2 linked regions of the Xanthobacter dioxanivorans genome follow. The protein of the gene in region 1 interacts with the protein of each later gene in a pairwise test. Links are inferred from orthologs where the notes say so. Each region holds a gene or a part of one and is shown on either strand. Other genes may lie near its edges. The genes, in order: ptsN and trkA.

Region 1 (11,007 bases):
TTTCGATACGGGTGATCCAGGTCTCGGGGGCGCAGGCGCGCGAAAGGCGGGAGCCGGGCTCCCGCCTTCGCCGCCGTGCCGTTGCGGCGCCTCGCCTTCAGGCGTGGGCCAGTCAGCGCGACGGGGCGGGCGGCGGGGTGGCCGGCCGGGTCGTGCTGCCCACGCTGCCGGTGGTGGCCGGAGCCGAATCATACCTGGCGAAGGTCGGGGCGGCCTTCAGCTCGTCCTTGGTCTTGCGCAGCACCAGGCGCTCGCCCTTGTCGTTGCGGGTGATCTCCACGGTGCGGAAAGGCACGGCGACGTTCTTCTCGCCGACGCCGAGGAAGCCGCCTACGCCGATCACAGCGGCCATCACGTTGCCGGTGCGATCCACCAGGAGATCGTTGATTTCGCCGAGGTTCTCGTCGGCGGCCCCATAGACGGTCATGCCGATGAGGTGGGAGGCGAGAAACTGATCGGCCGCCTGCCGGTTGATGAAGGCGACGGAGCCGGTGGCCGAACTCATGGGCGGCGTGACCTGCACGCCGGGGGCGGCGGGATTGGGCGTCACCTGCTGCGCCATGGCAGTGGTGGAAAGAAGAGCAGCGGCAGCCGCGGCGTAGATTGACATCTTGTTCATAGGTGTCCTCCTCAAGAGAGCATGTACTTTCCGGACGGAACAGGTTGATGAGGCCACGTCGGACGGGACCGCAGGCACAAGTGGCATGCGCTGCGAACCGGACATGCGAAGAGCACGTTCTTCCGGGTCCCATGTGGCGTCTGGAGCGTGGATCGTCTTCCTTCCGCTGCGAAATCAACTCGAATCACGACGGGATGTTCCAGAAGAATGCGCGCCGCTGTGTCGCCCCGGGGCGCGGGCGCCGGGGCGAGCGGGCCTTGCACGCCGTCGGGCGCCATGGCAACAGGCGGAAAGCCCCGAGCCGAGGATTGAAGGCGCATGTTCCGCACCCTCTCCGACTTCATCACCGACATCACCGGCGGACAGCGCGAGGCCGCCGCCTTCGACGAGAACGACTACCGCCTCGCCGCCGCCGCGCTCCTGGTGCACGTGATGTCCATCGACGGCGCGGTGACCGAGGACGAGCAGGTCGTGCTCAAGGACATCCTCGCCACGCGCTTCGGCCTCGATGCCGGGGAAAGCGAGGCGCTGGTGGAGCTCGCCATTGCCAAGGATGCCGAAGCGGTTGATCTTTACGCCTTCACCAGCGTGCTCAACCGGGCGCTGGACGACGAGGGCCGCATGCGCATCGTCGAGATGATGTTCGAGGTCGCCTATGCCGATGGCGGCCTGAGCGAGTTCGAGGACAATCTGGTGTGGCGCGCGGCCGAGCTGCTCAACGTGGGCTCGCGCGACCGTATCCGCATCCGGCGCGAGGTGCGGGAGGAGACGGAATCAGGCGGTGAGCAACAGGAGTAGGCCGGACAGCGCGGGGAGCCCCCGCGGCAGCGACGAGGCGGCGCAGGGGCCGGGCGTTTCGGCGGGTACGGCGCCGGTGGGAACCGTGCTGGTCGTCCTCCACCAGGCCCGCTCCACCCCCGGCCGCATCGGCGCGCGGCTGCAGCGGCGGGGCTACGGGCTCGACGTCCGCCGGCCGGCGCTGGGCGAGGACTTGCCGCAGACGCTCGACGGGCACTGCGGCGTGGTGGTGTTCGGCGGCCCCATGAGCGCCAACGATCCCCACCCCTTCCTGCGCGAGGAGACCGTGCTGCTGGAGCGCGCCCTCGCGCGGAGCGTGCCGACGCTGGGCGTCTGCCTCGGGGCGCAGCTGATGGCGCGGGCCCTGGGGGCACGGGTCGACGGCCACCGGGAGGGCGTCTGCGAGATCGGCTATTATCCGCTGGAGGCGACCCCCGCCGGGGCGGCCCTCCTGCCCTGGCCCGACCATGTCTACCACTGGCATTCGGAAGGCTTCGACCTGCCCGAGGGGGCGGAGCTTCTGGCCACCGGCCGGACCTTTCCCCACCAGGCCTTCCGCTACGGCATGAACGGATACGGCCTGCAGTTCCACCCCGAGGTGACGCGTGAGATGATGGCCGCCTGGACCGAGCGCGGCGCCCACCGGCTCACCCATCCCGGCGCCCAGCCGGCCGAGGCGCATTTTTCCGGCTTCGACCGCCACGACGGCGCCGTCTGCCGCTGGCTCGACGCCTTCCTCGATGCCTGGCTTGCTGCCGCCCCGCTGAAGTGAAGCGCCCGTTACCTTTCTGATGTCGGCCGCGCAAAGTGCTTTCCGCAGCGCAGCAAGGAAGTATTATCGTCATGGAGCAGGGGTAGTCTCGTGGCGGCCCGCGCCGGAATGCGCGGCCCCGTGCGGGTGATTGCGGCCTTCTGCTCCGGTTTGCCTGACCAGTTTTTGCTTAGCCCCAGGTCTTTGCCTGTGTGCCGCGTGCCTCAGGCCTCGGGCGTTTTCGGCTCAAGGGATGGCCTGCGCTCCGCATGGCGAACCAGCCACATCCGAGGGAGGACACGCACATGGACGCCCGCACCCCTGCCGACCCGATCCGAGGGATCGGCTATTCGATCCGCGCCACCTCGCCCGATTTCGACGATATCGACACGAAGCTCGACGAGGCCGAGCGCCTCGGCGTCGAATTCGTGGAGCTGCCCGTCTTCGCCTGGACGCTGGTGGTGGACGGGCGGGTCCTGACCGACCGTCTCGACCGCCTCGTGCGGGCGACGCGGGACCGCCCGTTCGGCTACACGGTGCACGGACCCCTCGCCATCAACCTGATGGCCTCCAAGGCGCGCCTCGCGCGGCACGAGGCGGTGCTGGAGGCCTCCATCGCCATTTCCGGCGCCCTCGGGGCCAGCAGCCTGGTGATCCATTCCGGCTGCGTGCGCGGCGAGGACGACGTCGAGCTCGCTTATGTGCGCCAGCGCGAGGCCCTCGGCCGCGCCGGGGACAAGGCCGCGGCGGCGGACGTCACCTTGTGCGTGGAGAACATCTTCCGCTTCGAGCCCATGCGCGAGACCGCGCTGCCCTCGCGCCTCGCGGCGGAGCTCGACGCGCTGGACCATCCGAGCGTCCGCGCCACGCTGGATGTGAGCCATGCCTTCCTGCGCGCCACCGAGGCGCGGGTCGACTTCATGGGCGAGATCGCCGCCCTCGCCCCCTATGCCCGCCACGTGCACGTGCACGACAGCTTCGGCCGGCCGCTGGAGAGCTGGGCCATCGACGACGCAGAGCGCGCCGCCCTCGGCGAGGGCGACCTGCATCTGCCCCTCGGCTGGGGCAGCATCGACTGGGAGGAGGTGGCCCGCCGCTGCCGGTTCGCGCCGGGCGCCGTGGTGAATCTGGAGCTGCACCGGCGCTACTGGAGCGAGCTGCCGGGCCAGATCCCGCTGCTGCGGGCACTGGCGGAAAAGTTCGCCGCCGGCGTGCCGGTGGCGGCCTGAGCCGGCGCCTGTCGCCTTCGCTGCCGACTTCCCCGGAGCGCGATCCGATCAGCTTGAAATCAACCTGATCGGTGACTCGCCCGCCAAAAGTGGGAAGGAGACCGCGTCATCCGACCAGATGGCAGTGCAATCCGACGGGCGCGTGCTCTAGCTTGGCGGCGGGAGGACCCTCCACCATGCCAGTCGCCACCGATCCCGAAAACAAGATCGGCGCGTCCGTAACGGATGCGCCGCGGGGCACCTTTCTTTCGCCCGCCACCCGCATGCTGCTCAAGCGCTACAGCGTCTTCATCGCCCTCGTCATCGCCACCCTCGCCAGCCTCGTCCTGTCCTTCGGCGGGCATCCGGTCTGGCTCGCGATCTTCTGCGTGCTGTTCCCGCTGGTTCTGGTGGGCGTGTTCGACATCACCCAGTCCGAGCATTCGCTGCTGCGCAACTATCCGGTCATCGGCTCGGTGCGCTGGATCTTCGAGGCCCTGCGGCCCTATCTGCGGCAATATCTCATGGAGGACGACCAGTCCGGGCGGCCGTTCAACCGCGAGGACCGTTCCATCGTCTATGCGCGCGCCAAGAACGAGGAAGACCGCCAGCCCTTCGGCACCCAGCTCGACACCTATGCCGCCGAATACGAGTGGATGACCCACTCGCTCGCCCCCGCCCCGGTGGCGAAGGAGCCGTTCCGCGTGGAGGTGGGCGGGCCGGAGTGCGCGCGGCCCTATTCGGCCTCGGTGCTCAACATCTCCGCCATGAGCTTCGGCTCGCTCGGGCGCAACGCCATCGAGGCGCTCAATCTCGGCGCGCGCAACGGCGGCTTCTACCACGACACCGGCGAGGGCGGCTTCTCGCCCTATCACCGCATCCACGGCGGCGACATCGTGTGGGAGCTGGGCTCGGGCTATTTCGGCGCCCGCAACCGCGACGGAACCTTCTCGCCCGAGCATTTCGCCGAGCGCGCGGCGGACGACCAGGTGAAGATGGTGGAGATCAAGCTGTCGCAGGGCGCCAAGCCCGGCCACGGCGGCGTGCTGCCCGCCGCCAAGGTGACGCCGGAAATCGCGCTGACGCGCGGCGTGCCCATGGGCGAGGACTGCATCTCGCCGTCCCGCCACTCGGCCTTCTCGACGCCGGCGCAGATGATGGAGTTCGTCGCCCGGCTGCGCGCGCTCTCCGGCGGCAAGCCGGTGGGCATCAAGCTGTGCGTCGGCCACCCCAGCGAGGTGTTCGCCCTCGCCAAGGCCATGGTGAAGACCGGCATCCGCCCGGATTTCGTGGTGGTGGACGGGGCCGAGGGCGGCACCGGCGCCGCCCCGCACGAGCTGGCCGACCATCTCGGCATGCCGCTGCGGGAGGGGCTCATCCTCATGCGCAACGCGCTGGTGGGCACGGGCCTGCGCTCGGAGGTGCGGCTTGCCGCCTCGGGCAAGGTGACCTCCGGCTTCTCCATGGCGGCCAACATGGCCATCGGCGCCGACTGGTGCAACGCCGCCCGCGCCTTCATGTTCTCGCTGGGCTGCGTCATGTCCATGCGCTGCCACACCGGCGCCTGTCCCACCGGCGTCACCACCAACGACCCGCATCTCCAGCGCGGCCTCGTGGTGCCGGAGAAGGCGGCGCGGGTGACCTCCTTCCAGCACCACACGGTCGGGGCGCTGGCGGACCTGGTGGCGGCGGCGGGCCTGTCCCATCCGCGCGAGCTCTTGCCCCACCACGTGTGGCACCGGGTCAGCCCCATCGAGGTGAAGCCGCTGGACCGCATCTATCCCTTCCTCGCCGCGGGCGTGCTGCTCGAAGGGCCGGAGGAGACCCCCTATGCGGCGGAATGGGAGGCGGCCGACGCCGACAGCTTCGCCCCGGTGTCGCCGGTGGGACCGCGCCGGGCCGCGTGAGGCCGTCGGCGCCGCGTCTTGCGGGGGAAGGGTGACCTTCCCATATGCGTACCTGTCGGGGTGCCGTAAGGGCCCCGGCGGGCGCGGCCGGAGTGGTGCGCGCCCGGCAATGCAAAGTCGCTTGACGAGGGCTTTGACGGATGTCGCGGATGTCTTCGCTGTCGTCCCCCTTTCTTCTGGGGTTCGACGAGGTCGAGCGGGCACTCGACAGGGTGGCCAAGAGCGCCGAGGGATATCCTCCCTACAATGTGGAGAGGATCGAGGCCGTCGAGGAGCCGCTGCGCCTGAGAATCACTCTGGCGGTGGCGGGGTTCACGGCGGATCAGCTCGAGGTCGTCCTTGAAGAGAAGGAGCTGACCATTCGCGGCCGCCAGGTCGAGGATGGGCAGGGCCGCGTCTTCCTGCATCGGGGCATCGCCGCCCGGCAGTTCCAGCGGACTTTCGTTCTGGCGGAGGGCATGAACGTGCTCGGCGCCGAACTGAAGAACGGGCTGCTCTCGGTGGACCTGGTGCGTCCGGAACCCGCTCGCCACGCCAAGCGCATCGCCATCGTCTCGCGCCCGTAAGGGCGAGGCGAGCCACGTTGCCAGGAGTGAGGAGTAAGGCAGATGACACACGATATCGAACATGAGATCAGCCAGGAGGCCCTCGCGGTGCTTGGCGGCGGAGAGATCGCTTATGTGCGCTCCATCCGTTCCGAGGACGTGGCCTCGCTGTTTCCCCAGGCGCCGCAGATCGCGCCGGGCATGACGCTGTTCACGCTGCATGCGGCGGACGGCACGCCCATCATGCTGACCGACAGCCGCGAGGCGGCGCTGGCCAATGCCATGGAGCACGAGCTGGTGACGGTGAGCGTGCATTGACCCCGCGCGCGGGGGATGCGGCCTGACCGGGCCGCAGCCTCACGCGGCGTTGGACGCCGAGGTGGCGGTGAGCAGGGCATGCATGGCGCCCGCGTCGCGGGTGGCGCGCAGCTTCTCCACCACGTCGGGGTCGCGCAGCATGCGGGCGACGCGGGCGAGGGCCTTCAGATGGTCGGCGCCCGCCGCTTCCGGCGCGAGCAGCAGGAAGACGAGGTCGACCGGCGCGCCGTCCAGCGCCTCGAAGTCGATGGGCTTTTCCAGCCGGGCGAACAGCCCGAACAGCTTGGTGAGGCCCGACAGCTTGCCGTGCGGGATGGCGATGCCGTTGCCGACGCCGGTGGAGCCGAGCCGCTCCCGCTGCAGCAGGGTCTCGAAGATCTCGCGCTGGTCGCGGCCCATCAGCAGCGACGCATTGTGCGCGAGTTCCTGAAGGGCCTGTTTCTTGCTGCTCGCCCGTAGCATCGGGAATACCGCGTTCGGCGCGAGAAGGTCGGCGAGAGGCATGGATCGGATCCCTGCGGCGAGCGGCCGTTGCTCAAGAAGCGGCGGCCGCAAGAGCCGGATGCTTTGCGGAGGAACAGCTCCGCGGCCCCCCGCAAAGCCAGATCCGTCTCTGTTCAACACGCGGGGAGCGATCCCTCACGGAGGTCGTCATTTCGCCTCCATCTAAAGGGATCGCGCCCAAGTCTCAAGCTGCGACTCCATCTTGGGCCGCGAGCCGGGTCCAAACCGCGGGCTTCAGGCCGTGCCCGGCCGAAATCCGCGGGGGAGGGAGCGCCTCAATGGAGTTCCTCGGTCGCCGGGTCGATCCAGCCCACATGGCCGTCGGCGCGGCGATAGACGACGCTGACCCGTCCATGCCCCGCATGGCGGAACACCACCACCGGAGCCCCGGTGATGTCGAGTTCCACCACGGCGTCGGCCACGGACAGGCTGCGCAGGCGCGTCACCTGCTCGGCCACCACGGTGGGGCTCCAGCCTTCGAGCTCCTCCTCCACGTCCGATTCGGGGGCGCTGAGCACATAGCTCTGGGCGGCGTAGTCGCCCTCATAGTCGCCGCCGCCATTGCCGTGGCCGTGGCGATCCTTCAGCCGCTGCTTGTAGCGCCTCAGGCGCTTCTCGATCTTCTCCACCGCCGAATCGGCACAGGAATTGGCATCCTGCGCGGCGCCGTGCGCCTGCAGGTTCACCCCCGAATCGAGATGGAGCATGCATTCCGAGCGGTAACCGGAGCCGTCCCGGGTGACGGTGACATGTCCCGACCATCCGCCATCGAAATATTTGGCGAGGACTTCGGAGACCCGCTCAATGAGACGCTGGCGAAGGGCTTCGCCCACGTCGAGATTCTTTCCGGACACGCGTAGGGCCATGCGATTTGATCCCCTATGAACGGAGCCGATTGGAACCCCGTTCTGCATTACAAACCGGCCGGCCATACAAGTGGTAGGAGTGCTTCGCCGGCATGTCAACGGAAACACGGAGCGTGCGCGCGCCCGCCCGGCCGGCGACGGCGGGCTCAGCGCGAGAGGCCGGGCCACATGCGCGAGAACACCCCGTCGCGCTTGATCACGCCGTGGAACAGGCCGGCGCCGATGTGCAGAACCAGCAGTCCCGTCATCAGGTAGCCGAGGCGCTGGTGCCAGTTGCCGAACAGGTCGGCCAGGGCGTCGTCCTTGCCGACGATGTTGGGCAGGGTGAACAATCCGAACACGCTGACCGGCGAGCCGAAGGCGTTGGAGGCGAGCCAGCCCAGCACCGGCATCACGAAGATCAGCGCATACAGGGCGTAGTGCACGGCTTCCGCCGTCAGCCACATGTGCCGGTGCATGCCTTCCGGCCGTCCGGGGGTGGGTTGAGGATGCGCACCAGCACCCGCAGCACCGCGAGGCACAGGATGGTGAAGCCGATGGAGCGGTGGAGGTCGAACAGGCGGTCCTGCGCCGGGCCGGACGCCATGTTCATCATCACGAAGCCGGCGGGAATCACCGCGAGCACCAGCGCCGCCATGATCCAGTGCAGCCACCTAGCCGGCGGCGCGTAGGGCTTCAGGATCGCGGCCTCGGGGGGCCTGCTCGTCGGGCTCATGGCTCACGGTCTCCCTTCGGTCTTCGTGCGTCCCGCCGCAATCCGCCGCGCGGGACAGGTCGCATTCGAACAGCACGTCGCCATCCGGAAAGACCTGCACGCGGGCGGGCGGGCGCAAGGCATCGGCGAGACTGTCGCACGCGTCGCGTTCGAGGCCGAGCCGCCCGGCGCCGAGGATCACCGGGGACACGAAAACGTGAAGGGCATGGATCGCGCCGGCCGCGAGGAAGGCGCGCAGCGTGCTCGGCCCGCCTTCCAGCAGGATGCGTCCCATGCCCCGTTCGGCCAGCGCCGCGAGGATGGCCGCCGGGGCGAAGGCCGCCGCGCCGGCGAGCACGATCTCCTCCACCCCCTCCGCCATCGGCCGGTCGAGGCCGGCCCGGCGCACCACCATGCGGCGGGCGCCGTCGGCGCGGAAGCAGAGGGCGGCGGGATCGGCGCGGCCGGACGGGTCCACGACCACCCGCGCCGGGCTGCGGCCGGGGATGCGGCGCACGGTGAGCAGCGGGTTGTCGGCGGCGATGGTGCCGACCCCCACCACCACCGCATCCACCGACGCGCGCAGGGCATGCAGGTGGTCGAGGGCATGGGCGCCGTTGATGTATTTGGATTCCCCCGACGTGGTGGCGATCCGCCCGTCCAACGACTGGCCGAGCTGGGCGATGACGAAGGGTCGATCACGTTCGCGCGGGCCGTCCGGCGCCTTGTGGGCGGCCGCCGGGATCGCCACCTGAACGCAGGCTGCGGCGGCGGGCCGGCGCGAAGCCCGTTTCGGCCGTCCGGTCGTGTCATCCATCGGTCGGGGTCCGCCGTAAGGTGTTCATGGGATTGGAACGCAGCTTATCCGCATTTTGTTACGTCTCTTCCAATCGGACGGATCGCATTTTCGAGAGGTCGGCATGGCGTTCGTGAATGATGGTCTCGGCCTCGGGGGCGCGTCCGGCGGTATTGCGGTGGAACGCGCGCTGTCGGAAGTGCGGGCGGGACGCGCGGTGCGCGTCGAGGACGGGGCCGAGGCGGTGATCGTCCTGGCGGCGGAGACCTTCGGCGCCGATGCCGGCGCGGCCCTGGAGGCCGGGGGCGCCTGCGATGCGCGCCTCGTCCTGCCCGCCCCCCGCCTGCTGCGGCTCGGCGCGCCGCGGGAGAAGGCGGGCCAGAAGGCCGGAATGCTGGCGCTGCCCCGCCTCGATGCGGCCCGCATCGCCACCCTGACCCTGAAGGTCGATGCCCGCCTCGACGCGCCGGTGGCGCCCGCCGGCGCGCTCGACCTCGCGGCGCTGGAGCTTCTGGGCCTCGCCCTGGTGCTTCCGGCGGCGGTGGTGGCGGTGCTGCCGCCGGAGCAGGCGGCCGGCCTTGTCCGCGTCGCCGGCGCGGAGGTGATGGCCTACCGCGCGGCGCAGGTGGCGCGCCTGGCCATCGTCGGTCGCGCGCCGGTGCCGCTGGAAGGCGCGCCCGAGACCGAGTTCGTGGTGTTTCGCGGCGGCGAGGGCCTGCGCGACCAGGTGGCCATCGTGGTGGGCCGGCCGGACCTTGCCGCCCCGGTGGCGGTGCGGCTGCATTCGGCCTGCCTCACCGGCGATCTGTTCGGCTCGCTCAAGTGCGACTGCGGCGACCAGCTGCGCGACACCGTGCGCGGCATGGCGGAAGGGGAGGGGGGCATCCTGCTCTATCTGGACCAGGAGGGGCGCGGCAACGGCATCTCCAACAAGATGCGCGCCTATGCCCTGCAGGCGCAGGGCCTCGACACCTACGACGCGGACGCCGCGCTGGGCTTCGACCTCGACCAGCGCCGCTTCGACTTCGCCGCCGAGATGCTGCGCCAGCTGGGGGTGAGCGCCGTGCGCGTGCTCACCAACAACCCGCAGAAGATCGCCGCGCTGACGGCGGCGGGGCTCGATGTGGTGGCCGAGCAGCGGGTGCTCGGGCGCCCCACGGCGGAAAACGTGCGCTATCTGGCCTCCAAGCGCGACCGCGCCGGCCACTATATCGACTTCGACGCCCTCGCCGCCCGCGCGCCCGACTGATCCATCCGGCTGCCGGCGCTCGGCCGCGGGGACAAAGCTGCGCCGCGGCGGTTGTCGGGCGGGCTCAAAACGATTTAAAACGCTCCGGCAACGCACGGCAAGACGCGGGGAGAGCGAGCATGAGCAGCAAGGGCAGGAAGATCGCCATCATCACCGGCGCCGGCTCGGGGGTGGGACGCGCGGTGGCGGTGGCGCTGGCCGGCGCCGGCTTCTCCGTCGCCCTGGCCGGCCGCCGCCTGGAAGCCCTGGAGGAGACCGCCGCCGCCATTTCCGGCGGCGACGTCCTCTGCGTGCCGACCGACGTGACCGATCCCGATTCGGTGCGGGCGCTGTTCACCGCGACGGTGGAGAAGTTCGGCCGGCTCGACCTGGTGTTCAACAATGCCGGCACCGGCGCCCCCGCCGTGCCCATGGAGGACCTCACCTTCGCCCAGTGGAAGCAGGTGGTGGACACCAACCTCACCGGCCCCTTCCTGTGCACCCAGGAGGCCTTCCGCGTGATGAAGGCGCAGACGCCGCGCGGCGGGCGGATCATCAACAACGGCTCCATCTCCGCCACCGCCCCGCGCCCGTTCTCCGCCCCCTACACCGCCACCAAGCACGCCATGACCGGCCTCACCAAGTCGACCTCGCTGGACGGGCGCGCCCATGACATCGCCTGCGGCCAGATCGACATCGGCAATGCCGACACGCCCATGGCCCAGAAGATGAAAGCCGGCGTGCCGCAGGCGGACGGCTCCATCAAGGTGGAG
Region 2 (11,109 bases), 2.7 Mb from region 1 along the record:
CTGATCCTTCAGGATGCGCTGGGCGCCCTTGATGGTATAGCCGTCGGTGTAGAGCAGATGGCGAATGCCGCGCAGGAGGTCCACGTCCTCCGGGCGATAGAAGCGACGCCCTCCAGCGCGCTTGACCGGCTTGATCTGGGGGAAGCGCGTCTCCCAGAAACGCAGCACGTGCTGGGGCAGGTCAAGGTCGTCCGCGACCTCGCTGATGGTCCGGAAGGCGTCCGGAGCTTTCTCCGTCTCGCGCGCGTCGCCCACCTGTGTTCCGCCTCGTCCGCCGAATCGCCCGCACCCTTACAGGGAATCATATCGGCGATCGATACTTGCGGGAAGCTGCGGAGGCGGCGCGTGAAGCGCTCGCCCCCGGCTTTTCACGACCTGCCTTTCGCACCCTACATGGGATGGACGCGGCGGGCTCCGAAGCGCCGGGCGATGAGACCCGCCCGATCCGGCGGAATGCGCAGGGCCACATGCACCTGCCCGTCGTCGCCGATGGAGCGCTCCAGCACCTCCCCGTGGCGATAGAGCCAGCCGAGCCCCTCCCCGTCCTCAGGCGGGAGTGTCACCGCCACCGTCACCCGGTCGGCGGTGATGCGCCGCTCCACCAGGGCCAGAAGGTTGTCGGTCCCCTCCCCGGTCAGGGCCGAGACGGGGACGGGGCCGTCGCCCACGTCGGCGCGACTGGCCCGGTTCTGCGTTTGCTCGCGCGCCTCGGGCGAGAGGCGGTCGATCTTGTTCCACACCTCGATCACCCGCCCGCCTGGCTGCGGATCGACGCCGAGGTCGGTGAGCACGTCGTCCACGTCCGCCCCCTGGGCGTCGGTGTCGGGATGGGAGATGTCGCGCACGTGCAGGATCACGTCCGCCTCCAGCACCTCCTCCAGCGTCGCCCGGAAGGCGGCGACGAGCTGAGTCGGCAGCTCGGAGATGAAGCCCACCGTGTCGGACAGGATGATGCGGGTGCCGTGGGGCAGGGCGACGGCGCGCAGGGTGGGATCGAGGGTGGCGAAGAGCAGGTCCTTCGCCATCACCTCGGCCCGCGTCAGCCGGTTGAAGAGGGTGGACTTTCCGGCATTGGTGTAGCCCACGAGGGCAACCACCGGGTACGGCACCTTTTTCCGGCTCTTGCGGTGCAGGCCGCGGGTGCGCTTGACCTGCTCCAGTTCCTTCTCGATGCGCACGATGCGCTCGCCGATGAGCCGGCGATCCGCCTCGATCTGGGTCTCGCCCGGGCCGCCGAGGAAGCCGAAGCCGCCGCGCTGGCGTTCAAGGTGGGTCCAGGACCGCACCAGGCGGGAGCGCTGGTAGTTGAGATGGGCGAGCTCCACCTGCAGCGCGCCTTCCTTGGTGCGGGCGCGCGTGCCAAAGATCTCCAGAATCAGAGCGGTGCGGTCCACCACCTTGGCGGACCATGCTTTTTCCAGGTTTCGCTGCTGCACCGGGGAGAGCGCCGCGTCAAAGAAGACGAGGTCGACCTCCTCGGCTTTCACGATGCCGGCCAGTTCTTCCACCTTGCCGGTGCCGAGGTAGGTGGCCGGGCGGATCTCCGACAAAGGCACGATGCCCGAATAGACCACCTGGAGGTCGATGGCGGCGGCAAGGCCCACCGCTTCCTCAAGGCGCGCGTCCGGGCCACGGCGCTCAGGGACGCCGCGGGTGGCACGCTTCGATAGAATTGGGGTGATCACCGCGCATCGCGTCGGCGGCGCGCGGCGGTCGATGCCGCCGCGGCCCTCCTTCTCCCGCCCGCCGGATGGACCCGTGTCCCGTTCCGGCTTGCTGGCAGCCCCCTCGCCTTGCGATCTGGCCCCCTTGGCGGATCCGCGCTCCACGCTGCTTATGCCTTTTCTCCCGCATCATCGGTGGGATCGAACAATTGCACCGGATGTCCCGGCATGATGGTGGAAATGGCGTGCTTGTAAACCAGCTGGGAATGTCCGTCGCGGCGCAGCAGCACGCAGAAATTATCGAACCAAGTGACGACGCCCTGCAATTTCACCCCGTTTACCAGGAATATCGTGAGAGGTGTCTTGTTCTTGCGGACGTGGTTGAGGAAAGTGTCTTGGAGATTTTGTGTCCGTTCCGCCGCCATTTTCGTATCCGTTTCTTTCGGCGTTAAGCCCACGGCGGACACACGCAACGACTGTGCCTCCGCAGTGGGAGTTGGGGACGCTAGAATGGCACAGCCCCGTCGCGGCGCAATAATATTTTGCCCCGCAACATAGGCGTGGCCTTGGACAGGCTCAGCTCACTTCCGAAAAGTCGTGGAATTTCAAGCGCAAGGTGGTGGCGATCGGCCCCGGCACGCCCTGCCCCACCAGCACGCCGTCGAGCCGGACCACCGGCATCACAACCGTGGTCGCGGCGGTGATGAAGGCTTCGGACGCGGCGTGCGCCTCGGCCACCGTGAAGGCCCGCTCTTCCAGCTGGTAGCCCAGCGCCTTCGCCACCTCCAGCACCACCGTGCGGGTGATTCCGCGCAGAATCCCGCCCTCCGCGGGGCGGGTGAGGATGCGTCGGTCCGGGGTGACGATCCACGCATTGGTGGAGGCGCCCTCGGTCACCGTGCCGTCGGGGGCGACGAACCAGGCCTCGCGTGCCCCCGCCTCCTTGGCCTGCTGCTTGGCCAGCACGTTGGGAAGGAGCGAGGTGGACTTGATGTCCACCCGGGGCCAGCGGTTCTCGGGCACGGTGATCACCGCCACGCCCTTGGCCGCGGTGGCATCCTGCGCCGCGCGATCGGTGCGGCGGGCGGTGACCACAACCGAAGGGGCCGTGCCGGGCGGTGGAAAGGGGTGGTCGCGCCGCGCCACGCCCCGGGTCACCTGGAGATAGACCATGCCGTCGGTGACGCTGTTGCGGCGCACCACCTCGTGCAGCACGGCGGAGAGGGCGGCGTGGGTCATGGGGGTGGGAATCGCCAGTTCCCGGAGCGAGCGGTCGAGCCGCTCCAGATGGCGCCTTTCATCCACGAGCCGGCCGCCGAGGACCTCGCAGACCTCGTAGACGCCATCGGCGAACTGATAGCCGCGATCCTCCACGTGCACACTGGCGTGGCGGTGAGGCAAATAGCGTCCGTTGACATAGGCGATGCGCGACATGAATCCCTGCTTCGGTCAGGTGCGCCAGACGGCGAGATGGAGGACCACGAAGAGCCCGATGATTTCCAGCCGCCCCGCCACCATGCCCAGCACCGCCACCAGGACGGACCCCACCGGCAGGGAGGAGATGGCCGGCCAGCCGAGGCCTGCGGCGTCGTAGACCGGCCCGGTATTGGTGACGACCGCCGCGGCGGCGGCCAACGCCGCCTGGAAGCTCGGCAAGCCGGGGCTGAGGGCGATGGCGCACACGCCGAACAGGAAGGCGAGGCTCGCCGCGCCGGCCCAGATGCCGCGCATGACCGAGCCCACGCCGCCTTCCAGCGCCGCCGGCTGCACGAGGTGGGGATAGACGAGGCGCATCAGGTCGCCGCGCGTCCGCAGCAGGATGGCGCGCAGGCGCATCATCTTGAGCCCGCCCGCCACCGAGAGCGCCCCGCCTCCGAGCAGGACCACCAGGATCACGAGCCCGGCGGGCAGGCTTTCATAGCTGCCGTCGCGCGGGCCGATGCCGCTGGTGGATATCAGCGAGGCGGCGGAGAACAGTCCGTCGCGCAGCGCCTCCAGGGACGGCGCGTCCGCCGTGCGGTAGAGGATGGCACCGACGACGACGCCCAGGACCGCCCACCAGCCGATGATGACGAGGCTCTCCACCTGCTCCGGCGCCGCGTTGACCCGTCGGGTGAGGAGCGCGCGATGCCAGCGCACGCTGGTGGCGCTCCAGAGCAGGAACGGTAGCAGCAGCCATTTCGGGCTCTCATCCAAGGTGAGGGCGAGCTGCGCCTCGGGCGGCAGGTGTGCGCCGGCCGACACCACCGCCGTCGCCAGGGTGAAGGCCACGTAGAAGCTCTCGCCCCCCATCAGGAGCAGCACGACGATGAGCCCGGTCGCCGCGACATAAGCAGGGGCGGTCTCGCGCAGCACCGCAACCAGGTCCACCACGTCCAGCGCCGCGCCGCCGCGGGGTGTCCGGTCGGGCAGGCCGCCAAGGCCGGCGGGCGCGAGCACCGCCACTGCCGAGACCACGGTGAAGAGCCCGCCGGCCCATTGCAGCAGGCCAAACCAGACGAACAGGCTCGCCGGCCCCTGCTTCAGCGCCGTGAGGCCGGTGGCGGTAAAGGCCGAGACCGCCTCGAACCACGCCGCAAGCGGCGGCAGGCCAGCCGCGATGGCGATGGAGGGGGTGGCGGCGAGCGGCACCAGCAGCCAGATGGCGGCGACAAGGGCGACGCCGCCGGTCCGGGTCAGGCGCACCGGCCGATCCTGCATGGTGAAGCGCAAGAGGCCGGCGACGAAGAAGGCGAAGGCGAAGGTGGCCAGGAAGATGGGCGCATGCCCGCTCCCCGTGCGCGCCGCGACCGCCGCCGGCACAAGGGCCAGCGCACCCATCCCGGCGAGGGCGGCAGCGAGCGGATGCGCGGCGTTGATCATTCCGGCGGCCGCGGATCAGAAGAATTCGAGCGCGACGCGGAACAGCTGTTCCACGCGCTTGATGCGGTCGGCGAGGGCGAACAGAACCACCCGGTCGTGCGCCCGTACGACGGTATCGCCGCGCGGCAGCAGCACCTGCCCACCGCGCACGATGGCGCCGATGCGCAGGCCCTCCAGAAGGTCGAGGTCGCGCAAGGGCTTGCCCACCAGGGGGGAGGTTTCGAGCGCTTCCGCCTCGATCATCTCGCCGGTGCCATCGAGCAAGGCGTGCACGCCGCGGATGCGCCCGCGGCGCACGTGCTGGAGCACCTTGGAAACGGTGATCTGGCGCGGGTTGACATGGGCATCGATGCCGAGGCCCCTGGCGAAGGTGGCGTAGCCCTGCTCGTTGAGCAGGGCGAGGATCCGCTTCGCCCCGATCTGCTTGGCGAGCTGGCAGGAGAGGATGTTGATGCGATCGTCGTTGGTGAGGGCGATCATGGTGTCCGCCTCGCCCACGCCGGCCTCGTCGAGGATGCCGCGATCGAGCGTGTCGCCGTTCAGCACCACCGTGCGCGACAGCACTTCCGCGATGGTCTGCGCCCGCTCGCGGGAGGATTCGATGAGCTTGATCCGCGCGGCGGCGTTGCGCTTTTCCAGCTCGCTGGCGACGTAGTAGCCGATATTCCCGCCGCCGGCGATGACGATGCGCTGGCCGGGCACCTCGTCGTGGCCGAACAGGGAAAGGCCGCGCTGCACCTGATCGGCCTGAGCGACGAAATAAACGATATCGCCCACCGCCAGCTGGTCGTTGGAGCGGGGAACCAGGGTGCGTCCGTTGCGGCTCACCGCCACGATGGTGGCCGGCATGTCCGGGAAAAGCTGGGTGAGCTGGCTCAGCGGCGTGTCCACCACGGGACAGTCCTCGCCGCAGGCGACGCCCACCACCACCACCGCGCCATCGGCGAAGCTTACGGTGTCGGTGGCGCCGGGCAGCGAGAGGCGGCGCAGGACCATCTCGCCCACCTCCACCTCCGGCGAGATCACCACGTCGATGGGCAGCTGGTCGCGCGAGAACAGGTCGCGCCATTCCGGGGCCAGGTAGGTCTGGGCGCGGATGCGGGCCACCTTGGTCGGCACGTTGAACAAGGCGTGGCCGACCTGGCAGGCCACCATGTTCACCTCGTCGTGCAAGGTCACGGCGATGAGCATGTCCGCCTGCTCGATGCCGGCGCGGGCCAGCACGTCCGGATGGGACCCCTGCCCCACCACGCCACGCACGTCGAGCTGTTCGGTGACAGCCTGGATGCGACGTGCGTTCGTATCGATGATGGACACGTCGTTCTGCTCAACGGCGAGGCGCTCGGCAATGCCGAACCCCACCTGGCCCGCGCCGCAGATCACGACCTTCATGCACCCTCCCCCGGACGCCCCGGTCCGGCTGCCTCGCCGACCCACGTCCCTACGCCCCAGACGACCCTACGCGCCGAAATCCCCACGCCTCGATGCAGCCCCCTTTTTGGGCACTCCGTCAACCGGCGTGTCAGCCTACCCCGAGAGCCTTTAGCTTTCGGTGAAGCGCGGAGCGCTCCATCCCCACGAATTCCGCCGTGCGCGAGATATTGCCGCCGAAGCGGTTGATCTGCGCCGCGAGATACTCGCGCTCGAACACCTCCCGCGCCTCCCGCAGCGGAAGTCCCATGAGATGCTCGCCGCCATTGCCATTGGGGAGCGTGGGCACCAGCGCGCCCACGTCGGGGGGCAGCATGGCGGCGGTGATGGTCGCCTCCGGATCGCCGCCGGCGAGGATGAGCAGGCGTTCGACGTTGTTGCGCAACTGGCGCACGTTGCCCGGCCAGTCGTGGGACTGCAGCACCGCCATGGCGTCCTCGCCGATGGGCCGGCGCGGCAGGCCGGTGGTCTGCGAGATGGTGTCGACGAAGAATTCGACGAGATCGGGAATGTCGTCGCGCCGCTCCGCCAGGGGCGGCACGCGGATCGGGACCACGGAGAGCCGGTGGTAGAGGTCCTCGCGGAAACGGCCCTTGGCGATCTCATCCTCCAGGTTCCGCCCGGTGGACGAGATGATGCGCACGTCCACGCTCACCTTGTCGTTGGAACCGATGCGGGTGAAGGTCTGCTCCACCAGCACGCGCAGCACGCGGTTCTGCGTCTCGCGCGGCATGTCGGCGATCTCGTCCAGGAACAGCGTGCCGCCGTGCGCATCGTCGAGGGCGCCGCGCTTGGGCTCGCGACCTTCCCCCTCCGCGATGCCGAACAGCTCGAATTCGAGCCGCTCCGGGATGATGGCGGCGGAGTTGAGCACCACGAACGGCCCCTGCGCCCGTCCCGACGCCACATGGATGAGGCGTGCGGTGAGTTCCTTGCCCGACCCCGATGGGCCGACGATGAGGATGCGGCTGTTGGTGGGCCCGACGCGCTCGATGGTCGCCTTCAACTGCTGGATCGAGCTTGAGCGGCCCACCAGGACGTGCCCGTGCGGGGCCAGCTGCTTCAGTTCCTTGAGCTCGCGCTTGAGGCGCAGGGTCTCCAGGGCCCGCTCGGCGACCATGATGAGGCGATCGGCGTTGAACGGCTTCTCGATGAAGTCGTAGGCGCCGCGCTTGATGGCCGCCACCGCGGTCTCGATGTTGCCGTGGCCGGAAATCATCACCACCGGCACGTCCGGATGCTGCGCCTTGATCTCGTTGAGCAACTCCAGCCCGTCGAGGCGGCTGCCCTGGAGCCAGATGTCGAGGAACACGAGGTTGGGACGGCGTGCCGCCAGCGATGCGAGGGCGCTGTCGGCGTCCCGGGCGGTGCGGGCGGAATAGCCCTCGTCCTCCAGGATGCCGGCGACCAGTTCGCAGATGTCGGCCTCATCGTCGACGATGAGGATATCCATGGCCATTGTCAGGCTCTCCCTGTCTCAGGGACCGGTTGCGCCCCGCCCGCGCCGGCCGGTGGTAGCCCGTCCGCCCGCATCCGCAGGCGAATCCAGGCCCCTCGGCCTTCGGGCGAATCGTTGAGTTCGATGGAGCCGCCGTGCTCCTCCATGATCTTCCCGACAATTGCGAGGCCGAGGCCCGTGCCCTTTTCGCGGGTGGTCACGTACGGCTCCAGAAGCCGGCTGCGCTTGTCCTTCGGCAGGCCGGCACCGTTGTCGATCACATCAATGACGAGGTCCTCCCCGAAGCGATCCACCTTCACGCGGATGCGTCCCTTGCCGCGCTCCGCCTCCGGCACGCCCTCGATGGCTTCGGCGGCGTTCTTGAGGATGTTGGTGAGGGCCTGGGAGATGAGCCGCCGGTCGAAGCGCGCCGGCAGGGAAGCCGGCAGTTCCGCCTCGAAAGTCACCTCGGGATGGCCGACGCGCATCAGGAACACGCCCTGGCGAACGGTTTCCGCCAGGTCCTGCGCGTCCACCACGGGTTTCGGCATGCGGGCGAAGGAGGAGAATTCATCCACCATCCGGCCGATGTCGCCCACCTGGCGGATGATGGTGTCGGTGCACTGGTCGAACACGTCGCGGTCCTGGGTGATGTGGCGCCCGTACTTGCGCTTGAGCCGCTCGGCCGAAAGCTGGATCGGGGTCAGCGGGTTCTTGATCTCGTGCGCGATGCGCCGGGCCACGTCCGCCCAGGCGGAGGTGCGCTGGGCGGAGATGAGGGCGGTGATGTCGTCGAGGGTCACCACCCAGCCGTGGTCGTCGGCCACCGACTGCTCGGTGGTGACCCGCATGGCGAAGATGCGCTCTCGCCCCTCGCGCTGGATGGTGATGTTGCCCTGGATGATGCGCTCGCCCGCGCCCTTCGCCTCTTCGACGAGGGGCCCCGTCTCCGGCACCACCTCGGCGAGGGGTTGCCCCAGCGCCTCGGCCTCCGACAGACCGAGCAGCTTCTCGGCGGAACGGTTGAGGATGGTGACGCGCGCCTTCGAATCGATGCCGATCACCCCGGCGCCGACGCCGGAGAGCACCGCCTCGGTGAAGCGGCGGCGGCTGTCGATCTGGTCGCGGGCGGTGACCAGGGCGTTGCGCTGGGTCTTCAGCTCCACCGTCATCTTGTTGAAGGTCTCGCCGAGGGTCGCGAGGTCGCCCTCCGCCTTGTTGACCGGCACCTGCACGTCGAGATTGCCCGCCGCCACCCGGCCTGCCGCCCACATGAGACGGCGGATGGGAGCAACCAGCCACTTGGAGAAGTTGATGCCCAGCCACACCGCCGAAAGCAGGACGATGAGCGTGACGATGGAATACATGAGCGCGAAGGCGACCTGCACATTGAACCGCCGCTCCTCCAGCGCCCGGTAGTCGGCGAGCGTCTCGCGCGTCACCTTCAGGTAGCCGATGACCCGCGGATCGATGGGCCGGGCCACATAGAGGTAAAGGTTGTCGAAGCCGGTGAGCGGCACCACGGCGCCGACGAAATCGGCATCCGACGGCAGGTAGATGATGGGCTGCTCGGCGCTCGCCTCGTTGATGGCGATGTCCGGGGGAACGGTGAACTCGCGGTCCATGCGAAGGTTGGCCCGATCCACCACCGAAAGGTCCTTGTGGATGAGCTGCGCCCCCGGCACGTTGCGCAGCGCCGCCTGCGCCGTGAGCACCTGGCGGAACTTCTCGATGTCGCTGTCGTAGGTCGACCGCATGCGCGACAGGTCGTTGGCCATGGCCAGCGCGTCGCCGCGAATGGAGAGCGCGTGCTCGCGCACATAGGTCTGCGCCACCGAGGCGGCGGAACCGACGATCTCCTGGGTCCGGGTGGAGAAATAGCGATCGAGGCTGCGGTCCAGCGTCAGGCTCGCCACCACGGCCACCACGATGGCCGGCACCACCGCCACGCCGGCGAACAGGGCGATGATCCGCACATGGAGCCGCGAAGCGGCGCGTCCCCGCGCCCGCGCCCTCAGGATCCGCCACACTTCCAGGCCGATGATGGCGAGGAGGATGAGCACCGCCACGCCGGACGCGCTCAGCACGCCCGCCACCACCTGCGGCGTCGGGACGATGGAGGTGAGCCCCATGAGGATGAGGAAGGTGGCCACCGCGAGCGCCAGCGACAGCACGACCACCACAGGCGCGAACAGGCGACCGGCGAGGCTGCGCCGCGGCCCTGTTCCCTGTGCGGCGTTCTGAACCGGTGCGTCCATCATATGGCCCGGGGTCCCCCATCGGTATGCCGCCGCGACTCAGTCCGCTGGCGAAGGTGATGCACTGGAACGACACTGGTGCAAAAATGTGACAGACGCACCCCCTCCCTGACTTTGTCGCCACTCTTCGTTGCGGACTGGTAACTGGGTGAATGAAATGATGTGTGGCGCCCCGGCGGCGTGGGCTTTGACAGGGCATCGGGTTCGCCGAATCGATGCGCGGCGGCCGCCGGCGCCGTTCGGTCCCGCCACAAAGCGCAGACGGCCGGCACCAAGGCCGGCCGTCGTCGACGAACCCCGACAGAGTGCGTAATGCTCAGATCTCGAAGGAGCCACCGCTCGGCGGTACCACCACCTTCACCGGATGACCTTCGAGGGCCGCCACGAAAGCGGAAGCATCGGGGACCAGCATCGGGAAGGTGGCGTAATGGCAGGGCACCACCACTTCGACACCCGGCAGGAAGCGCTTGACCGCCAGCGCCGCCACCTCCGGCCCCATGGTGAAACGGTCGCCGATGGGAATGAAGACCACCTTCGGCTGGTGGATTTCGGCGAGGAGCGCCATGTCCGAGAAGATGTCGGTGTCCCCCATGTGCCAGACGGTGGGCTCGCCGGGCGCCTTGATGATGAGCCCCGTGGGATTGCCGAGATATTCGGCGGGCTTGGCGTCGCCGCCCGAAGAATGATCGGCGCGCACCATGGTCACCGTGAAGCCGCCGGCATCCAGCGTGCCGCCGGTATTCATCATCCGCCCGACATTGCCGGCGCCTCGGGCGGCGAGGAAGCTGCACAGCTCCGGATTTGCCACCACGGGCAGGGTGCGGCTGGCGTCCGCGGCGTCCTCCACGAGGGAGATGGTATCGCCCACATGGTCCGAATGGCCGTGGGTGAGAAGGATATGCGTCACCCCGCGGGAGGCGTCCTCGACGGTGGAGTGAAAGGACGGGTTGCCGGTGAAGAAGGGGTCGATGAGCACGACCTTGTCCGCGAAATCGAGCCGGAACGCGGCGTGGCCGAACCAGGTGATCTTCATGGGATGTGCGCCTTTGGAATACGCGCCCTTCGGCGCTGTGAGCATGCGGGGCGCGGAGTATCCCGAAAGGTCCGGATGGGCGCAACGGCGGGTGGGCTGAACGATCACTCCCCACTGTCGCTGCCACCTGCGCCTTCACCGCCGCCGAATGAGCGGCTAGGCTGAAGGTCTTTTCCGGGCGGACGCTGCCATGAAGATCGCCTCGCCAAAGATCGCCCTGCCATTGTCGGCCGCGCTTGCGGCAATGCTTCTCGCCATCCCGGCGGGCGCCCAGGCACCGATGGTCCGCGTCCAGCCGTTTCAGAAGCCGGCCGTCGTGTTGACCCCGGATGAGATTGCAGCGTTCCGCACGCGCATTTTCAATTGCTGGGCGCGGCCCTACGCTCCCACCGGCGAAGCGCTGTCTGCGGTGGTGCTCATCAG

What was found.
Region 2: the proteins of ptsN (region 1) and trkA interact in binary tests that used the Escherichia coli proteins (3 or more experiments, as listed by UniProt). The link is inferred for Xanthobacter dioxanivorans from one-to-one orthologs.

The regions. Positions count from the first base shown.
Region 1 is NZ_CP063362.1:1,740,533-1,751,539, forward strand. Bases 4,919-7,627 are described here. They hold ptsN (PTS IIA-like nitrogen regulatory protein PtsN), read right to left. Parts: upstream 6,651-7,627; coding sequence 6,186-6,650; downstream 4,919-6,185. Other genes in these bases: EZH22_RS08235 (FMN-binding glutamate synthase family protein), read left to right, coding at 4,919-5,283; EZH22_RS08240 (Hsp20 family protein), read left to right, coding at 5,424-5,849; EZH22_RS08245 (BQ00720 family protein), read left to right, coding at 5,892-6,146; hpf (ribosome hibernation-promoting factor, HPF/YfiA family), read right to left, coding at 6,926-7,516. Also shown: EZH22_RS08215 (PRC-barrel domain-containing protein), read right to left, coding at 113-619; EZH22_RS08220 (tellurite resistance TerB family protein), read left to right, coding at 938-1,417; EZH22_RS08225 (glutamine amidotransferase), read left to right, coding at 1,494-2,189; EZH22_RS08230 (sugar phosphate isomerase/epimerase family protein), read left to right, coding at 2,474-3,397; more of EZH22_RS08235, read left to right, coding at 3,574-4,918; EZH22_RS08270 (RibD family protein), read right to left, coding at 8,170-9,027; GTP cyclohydrolase II RibA, read left to right, coding at 9,131-10,255; EZH22_RS08280 (SDR family oxidoreductase), read left to right, coding at 10,375-11,007. UniProt on the Escherichia coli protein: Seems to have a role in regulating nitrogen assimilation.
Region 2 is NZ_CP063362.1:4,442,241-4,453,349, forward strand. What follows is about bases 3,731-6,541. They hold trkA (Trk system potassium transporter TrkA), read right to left. Parts: upstream 5,919-6,541; coding sequence 4,542-5,918; downstream 3,731-4,541. Other genes in these bases: EZH22_RS20735 (TrkH family potassium uptake protein), read right to left, coding at 3,731-4,526; ntrX (nitrogen assimilation response regulator NtrX), read right to left, coding at 6,049-6,541. Also shown: GTPase HflX, read right to left, coding at 390-1,718; RNA chaperone Hfq, read right to left, coding at 1,835-2,089; EZH22_RS20730 (D-amino-acid transaminase), read right to left, coding at 2,241-3,098; more of EZH22_RS20735, read right to left, coding at 3,114-3,730; more of ntrX, read right to left, coding at 6,542-7,416; EZH22_RS20750 (sensor histidine kinase NtrY-like), read right to left, coding at 7,419-9,656; EZH22_RS20755 (metal-dependent hydrolase), read right to left, coding at 9,970-10,686; EZH22_RS20760 (energy transducer TonB), read left to right, coding at 10,877-11,109. UniProt on the Escherichia coli protein: Part of the constitutive potassium transport systems TrkG and TrkH. May regulate the transport activity of TrkG and TrkH systems. Binds to NAD(+) and NADH.